2 regions of the Cupriavidus sp. KK10 genome follow, and region 2 is predicted to be linked to the other one. Evidence: predicted binding sites of a transcription regulator. Region 2 holds the regulator's gene; the other holds the start of a gene.
What was found. Region 2 encodes LexA, which represses DNA repair genes until DNA is damaged. Its sites were predicted from a motif close to ACTGTATNNNNATACAGT; they were not measured.

Region 1 (3,367 bases), 2.0 Mb from region 2:
GGAATTTCAGTCCGCCGAACTTCACGAACGGGATATTGCGCCGGGCCAGCTCGATCTCCACCTGCGCACTGTGGTCGGCGGCGCGGAACAGCACCGCCTGCGCCATCAGCGTCAGGCCGGCCTCGCGCCGCGCCAGCACCTGCTCGACCACGTAGCGGGCCTGGTCGGCCTCATCGTTGACCACGATCACGCCGGGCTTTTCGGCCGAGGCGCGCTCGGACCACAGGTCCTTGGTATAGCGCTCGGCCGCCAGCCCGATCACGGCGTTGGCGGCCTGCAGGATCGGCTGCGTCGAGCGGTAGTTTTGCGACAGCGTGACCTGCTGCGCGGCCGGCGTGAATTGCGCCGGGAAGTCCAGGATATTGCGCACGGTAGCGCCGCGGAAGGCGTAGATCGACTGCGCGTCGTCGCCCACCACGGTCAGGCCGCGGCCGTCCGGTCGCATGGCCAGCAGGATCGACGCCTGCAGCGCATTGGTGTCCTGGTATTCGTCGACCAGCACATGGTCGAAGCGCGCGCCCATGTCCTGCGCGATGGTGGGCTCGGCCATGGCCTGCGCCCAGTACAGCAGCAGGTCGTCATAGTCCAGCACATGCTGCTTCTGCTTGGCCTCGACATAGCCGGCGAACAGGGTGCGCAGCGCATCGGCCCACATCGCGTAGCGCGGGAACTGCTGCCTGAGCACGTCTTCCAGCAGCGCCTGGGTGTTGACCACGCGCGAGTAGATCGACAGGCAGGTTTCCTTCTTCGGGAAGCGGCTGGCGGTCTCTGACAGCCCCAGGTCGTGGCGCACCACGTGCATCAGGTCGGCGGCATCGCCGCGGTCGCTGATGGTGAAGGCGGGCGACAGGCCCAGGGTCTCGGCGTATTCGCGCAGCAGGCGCGCGCCGATGGCGTGGAAGGTGCCGGACCATTGCAGCGCCGCGCGCCCCGCGCCGGTCTGGGTGCCGAGTGCCTGGTCGACGATGCGCTCGACGCGCCGTCCCATCTCGGCCGCGGCGCGGCGCGAGAACGTCAGCAGCAGGATGCGGCGCGGATCGGCACCGGCCAGCACCAGGTGCGCGACCCGGTGCGCCAGCGTATTGGTCTTGCCCGAGCCGGCGCCGGCGATGATCAGCAGCGGCGCGTCGCTGCCGTGTTCCACCGCGGCGCGCTGCTCCGGGTTGAGCCGGGACAGGTAGGCGGGGACGTCATCGGCGTCAGGGGCCGCGAGGTCGGCGGCGGGGGCTAGGTCCAAAGTCACAGGCGGGGCTCGGGGAAGGCTCAGAAAAGGCTGGCGCCAACTGTATATCCATACAGGGATGTCGCGCAACCTGCTGCCCTGGCGATCGTGCCTAAAAACAAAAAAAGGTGCTCAATGAGCACCTTTTCACTGCGGTTGCCGCCGGGAGCGTTACGCGGACTTTGCCAGCGCGCCATCCAGCAGCTTGTGCAGTGCATCCCACTCGGGCTCGCCCACATAGCGCTTCAGGATGCGACCGTCCTTGTCTACCACGAAGGTGGTCGGCGTCAGCTGCACATTGCCGAAGGCCTTGGCCGCGGCGCCGTCGGAATCCATGGCCACCTTGAACGGCAGGCCGCGCGTCTTGGCGTAGTTCATCACATACATGGGCGGGTCGTAGTTCATCGCCACGGCGACGAATTCCAGCCCCTTGCCCTTGAACTGCTCATAGGTGCGGACCATGTCCGGCATTTCCTTGACGCAGGTGGCGCAGCTGGTGGCCCAGAAGTTGATCATGTAGACCTTGCCCTTGAGGTCGGCGGTGCTGACCTTCTCGCCCGACAGCAGCGTGAAGGTGGCCGCCGGGGCCGTATTGGCCGGCGACAGCGCGCGGTAGCCGAACCAGCCCAGCAGCGCGAGCACGACCACGGCCACGACGATGGGCCAGGGCTTGCGGGAGGTTTTGATGGCAGGGGCAGCAGTGGTCATGGAATCCGGGTCAGGCAGGTTCGGGTCAGCATTGGGACATTCTAATGCCGCGGGCGTTCGCGCGCTGCGCGGGGCCGGGCTGCGGCAATCTGCCGCAAGCGCGCCAATCCGTTCAGCGCCGGGTGGCGATGGCGGCGCGTGCCTGGTCCAGCGCCTGTTCCAGGTAGGCGCCGTAGAAATCCGGCTGCATGCCGCGCAGCGGGCCGGCGGCGGCGCGGCCCTGGCGGTCCAGGAACAGCACCGTGGGCGCCACCCGCACCTGGTGCGCCCGCGCCCACGCGCGCGCGGTAGTCAGGCTGCCGTCGGCATCGCGCAGCGGGGTGTCGGAGGTCATGTCGAGTTCGCGCACGGCAATCTCGCCGGCGGCGGCCTGCGGGCCGAGGTAGTTGCGGCGCACGGCATCGCAATAGCTGCAGCCCGGCATCGACACCAGCACCACCAGCGGCTCGCCGCGGCGCGCGGCCTCGGTGCCGTGGGCGGCCAGGTCGGTGGCCGGCGGCAGATGAGCGGGGCTGGCGGCGGCGGGCATGCTGGTTGCGGCTGCCAGCAACGCGCTCGCGGCCACCCAGCGCAGGCTGGTGGTGGCAAAGACGTGGCGGGCGATGCGGGCGGCAGGCATGGCAGGAACGTGGGGGCAGGGGGTAGTGGGAGCGGCGCGGCAAGCACTGGCGCGCCGCTTTCGGGATAATACCGGTTTCCGCCCGCAGGCGATGGCGCCCGCCAGCGCCGCCCGCAGCCTGTGCGCGCCGTCCCCCCATGGATTCCCGATGCGTCTTGTGCCGCCCCCGCCGAGCTTTCCTGCCGCTGTCCGCCGGCCGCTGCTGTGCTGTGCCGCCGTGCTGGCATTCGCCCTGTGCGCCTGTTCGCCGCGCTATGACTGGCGCACCATCCAGTCTGGCGAGGGCGCCTATGCCGCGCTGTATCCGGGCAAGCCCACCAGCGCCGCGCGCGACGTGACCATTGCCGGGCGCAAGCTGCCGATGACGATGGAAGCCGCGCGCGTCGACGACACGCTCTTCGCCGTGGGCGTGGTGACGCTGCCCGCCGATGACGAAGCCCTGCGGCGCGAGGCGCTGGCGGCGATGCAGGCCGGCCTGCTGGCCAACCTTGGCACGCCGTCGGGCGAGCCGCGCGCGCGGCCGGTCACCATGATGAGTGCCGACCGTCCGGGCCGCCCGCTTGCCGGCGTGGAAGTGCAGGCCAGCGGGGTGTCGCCGCAGGACCAGTCGCCGCGCCGGCTGACGGCGCGCCTGGTGGCCGTGGGTACGCGCGCGTACCAGGCGGTGGTGCTGGAATCGGGCGATGCCGCGCGCGACGCGCGCCAGGCCGAGCAGGTGGAGCAGTTCCTGGGCGGCTTCCACCCGTTCTGACGCGCCGCGCCGCAGGAAAAATTGTTTGTGCCGTGGCTGCGGGATCGTGGCCCCGGCATCGTTGTCG
Region 2 (3,367 bases):
ATTGTGCCGGATACTAGCCATCCCGGAAAACTGTTTGTATAATCTTGGTTTTCGTCGATCAGCAACGTAACGCGCTGATGACTTCTACGGTGGCTGTAGCTCAGTTGGTAGAGTCCAGGATTGTGATTCCTGTCGTCGTGGGTTCGAGTCCCATCAGCCACCCCAAAGCATTTTCCAGAACGGCGCCTCGCGAGGGCGCCGTTTTGCATTCCCCGGGGATGGTATGTCTGTTCGAGCGGCAGTGATTGGCGTAGCGATGGCAGCCATGGTGGCAGGGTGTGCCACCGGTACTTCTGAAAAGGACATTCGCGCGCGTGCGCCCATGCGCTTGTTCACGCCAGCAACGATGGGCGATGTTGCGAAATGCCTGCGCAACAATCTGGGCGATGACGCCGCGGTCATCAACTATCCGGCGAAGAACCAGACTGAGATCCGCATCGGCCAGACCACGTCTGGGGGTGAATACCGATACGCCTATCTGATTTCGCTGACGGCGAAGCCGGATGGTACGGCTCTGGAACTGCGCAAGAGCGATACGTGGTTCCCGCAGCTGACGCCGCAGGAGCTGGAAGCCGAAGCCAAGGCGTGTGTGCGTAGCTGAGGGCGGGGCCCACGGCTACGCGGGCTGCGCCCGCAGGGTTCAGGCAGCCAGCTTTTCGGCGGTTTCGAGTTCAAGCATGCGGCAGATCGCCGCCATGCTGCCGACCATGGTGCGGCGCTGCGTACCCTGGTAGACGCGTACGCCCTTGCTCTGGCGGAACGGCACGGGCTTGACCGGGCGACGGGCGGCGACTTGGTGGATTTGCGGCATGGTGGCACCTCTTTTGGGCAAAGCGGGGTCAACACCCGGCAAGCCGGGTGGCGTCTGCAAAGCAATGGAAGCGGGTGGGCCCGCGCAGGCTCGCTGCCTGCGGTGCCCGGCTAGAAGCCGGAAGATCGGATCAGACCGACGGCGATGCCTTCCAGCGAGAACTCCTCGCCAGGCTCCACGATGATGTTGGTGAAGTCCGGGTTTTCTGCGATCAGTTCGATATGGCCACCGCGCCGCTGCAGGCGCTTGACGGTCACGTCATCACCCAGGCGCGCCACCACGATCTTGCCGTTGGCGGCTTCGCTGGCGCGGCGCACGGCCAGCAGGTCGCCATCGAGGATGCCGGCATCGCGCATGCTCAGGCCGCGCACGCGCAGCAGGTAATCGGGGCGTTCGTCGAAGACCGAGGCGTCGACCTGGTACTGGCGGTCGATATGCTCGGCGGCGAGTATCGGGCTGCCGGCAGCAACGCGGCCCACCAGCGGCAGCGTCAGCTGCATCACGCCGGCCATCGGCAACGAAAACTGGTCAGGCATTTCCGAATCGCTGCGTGCCACCTTCAGGCGGATGCCGCGTGAGGCGCCCGGGGTCAATTCGATCACGCCCTTGCGTGCCAGCGCCCTCAGGTGTTCTTCTGCGGCATTGGGCGATGAGAAGCCGAATTCTGCGGCGATTTCGGCGCGCGTGGGCGGAAAGCCGGTGCGGCGGATCGTGTTGCGGATCAGATCGAAAATCTGCTGCTGCCGGGGTGTCAGGGTCGCCATGGGATCGCCATTCCGTGCGGGGCCGCGGGGATTCCGGGTAAGGGATCGGTCGATCCTTTATCCTGCATCCGGCTGGCCAGGCACTGTATGTTTAAACAGTATGCTGTGATTTTATACAGTATCGGCCTGAGCGCAAGCAGAATTTTTGGGGCGTGTCGCATGGATGGATTTGTGGATCGCCAGCGCGGGCCCGCGGCGAGGCGGGGCGCGCCCGTTACAATCGGCATTCCTGTTTTCCCACTTTCTTTGCACGCCTCCATGACCCAATTGCCTCGCATCGTCGTACTTGCCACCGGCGGCACCATCGCTGGCGCGGCCGGCAACTCCGCCAGCAGCGCTCGCTACCAGGCGGCGACCGTGCCGGTGTCGTCGTTGCTGGCAGCGGTGCCCGCGCTGCAGTCGGCGGCCCGCATCGAAGCCGAGCAGGTGGCCCAGGTCGACAGCAAAGACATGACCTTCATGCTCTGGCAAACGCTGGCGGCGCGGGTTGAGCACTGGTCCGCGCAGCCCGACGTGGCCGGCATCGTGATCACGCACGGCACCGATACACTGGAAGAAACCGCGATGGCGCTGCACCTGACGCAATCGTGTCCGGTGCCCGTGGTGATGACGGCGGCAATGCGGCCATCGACGTCGCTGTCGGCCGATGGCCCGCTGAACCTGCTGGATGCGGTGCGCGTGGCCGCTCATCCCGATGCGCGCGGCAAGGGTGTGCTGGTGGTGCTGAACCAGCAGATCCACGCTGCGCGGGATGTGGCCAAGGCCCACACGTCGGCGGTCGATGCCTTTGTCTCGGCCTGCGGGCCGCTGGGTTTCGTGCAGGATGACTACGTGCGCTTCGCGCGCGCGCCGCGCGCGGCCTGGGTGATTGGGCCGATGCCGACGGCGTGGCCGGTGGTGGAGATCGTGGCCAGCTACGCCCAGCCGGGCAGGGTGGCTGTGGATGCGCTGGTCCGCGCGGGCGTCGCCGGACTGGTGGTGGCTGCCGCTGGCAATGGCTCGGTGCATGAGGTGCTGGCCGAGGCGCTGGCCGATGCCGCTGCCGCGGGTGTGGCCGTGGTGCGCAGTTCCCGCACCGGGGCCGGCCATGTGGCGATTCCGCCCCAGCTCAGCCCGGCGGATGGGGCTTTTGTTTCCGCAACGGACCTCAATCCCTATAAGGCGCGCGTGCTGCTGGCCATGGCGCTAGCAGCCGACGCAGGGCTGGCGCGGGATCCGGCGAGGCTGCAGGCCTTGATTGCCAACGCCTGATTTGCCTGTGTAAACAGCGGCTTGCGCACTTGCCGATACGCGCGCTATAATGTAAGGCTATTCAACCTTGCCACACCGGACTCGTGACGCCCGGGTGGCTAATCCAAAAGGAGCGTCAATGCGTCATTACGAAATCGTCTTCATCGTCCACCCGGACCAGAGCGAACAAGTGCCGGCCATGATCGAGCGCTACAAGCAGCTCGTGACCTCGCAGAACGGCAACGTTCACCGCGTGGAAGACTGGGGCCGTCGCCAGATGGCTTACATGATCCAGAAGCTGGCCAAGGCTCACTACGTTTGCCTGAACATCGAATGCGGCAAGGAAACGCTGGCTGAACTGGAACACGCGTTCAAGTTCAACGACGCCGTCCTGCGCCACCTGATCGTGCAGACCAAGAAGGCCGAGACCGCACCTTCGCCGATGATGAAGGAAGTGCAGCGCGAAGAAGCCCGCAAGGCCGCGCAAACGACCACCGAAGGCCAGGCCGCCTGAGTGCGGACTGCGGTGCGTGCCATGGCTGACAGCGTCAGCCATGGCAGC

Region 1: KB879_RS01885 (ATP-dependent helicase) is a predicted target of LexA. The motif match lies at 1,283-1,300, and genes of this name have one in related genera.

Annotation. Positions count from the first base shown of each region.
Region 1 covers NZ_CP073677.1:367,057-370,423, forward strand. Annotated here, with positions in the region: gene KB879_RS01885 (ATP-dependent helicase) at 1-1,243, opposite strand, end outside; gene KB879_RS01890 (TlpA disulfide reductase family protein) at 1,394-1,930, opposite strand; gene KB879_RS01895 (thioredoxin family protein) at 2,043-2,549, opposite strand; gene KB879_RS01900 (hypothetical protein) at 2,698-3,300, shown strand.
Region 2 covers NZ_CP073677.1:4,998,757-5,002,123, reverse strand. Annotated here, with positions in the region: tRNA gene KB879_RS23325 (tRNA-His) at 90-165, shown strand; gene KB879_RS23320 (hypothetical protein) at 224-601, shown strand; gene KB879_RS23315 (hypothetical protein) at 641-811, opposite strand; gene lexA (transcriptional repressor LexA) at 922-1,575, opposite strand; gene KB879_RS23305 (asparaginase) at 1,834-2,826, shown strand; gene rpsF (30S ribosomal protein S6) at 2,945-3,319, shown strand.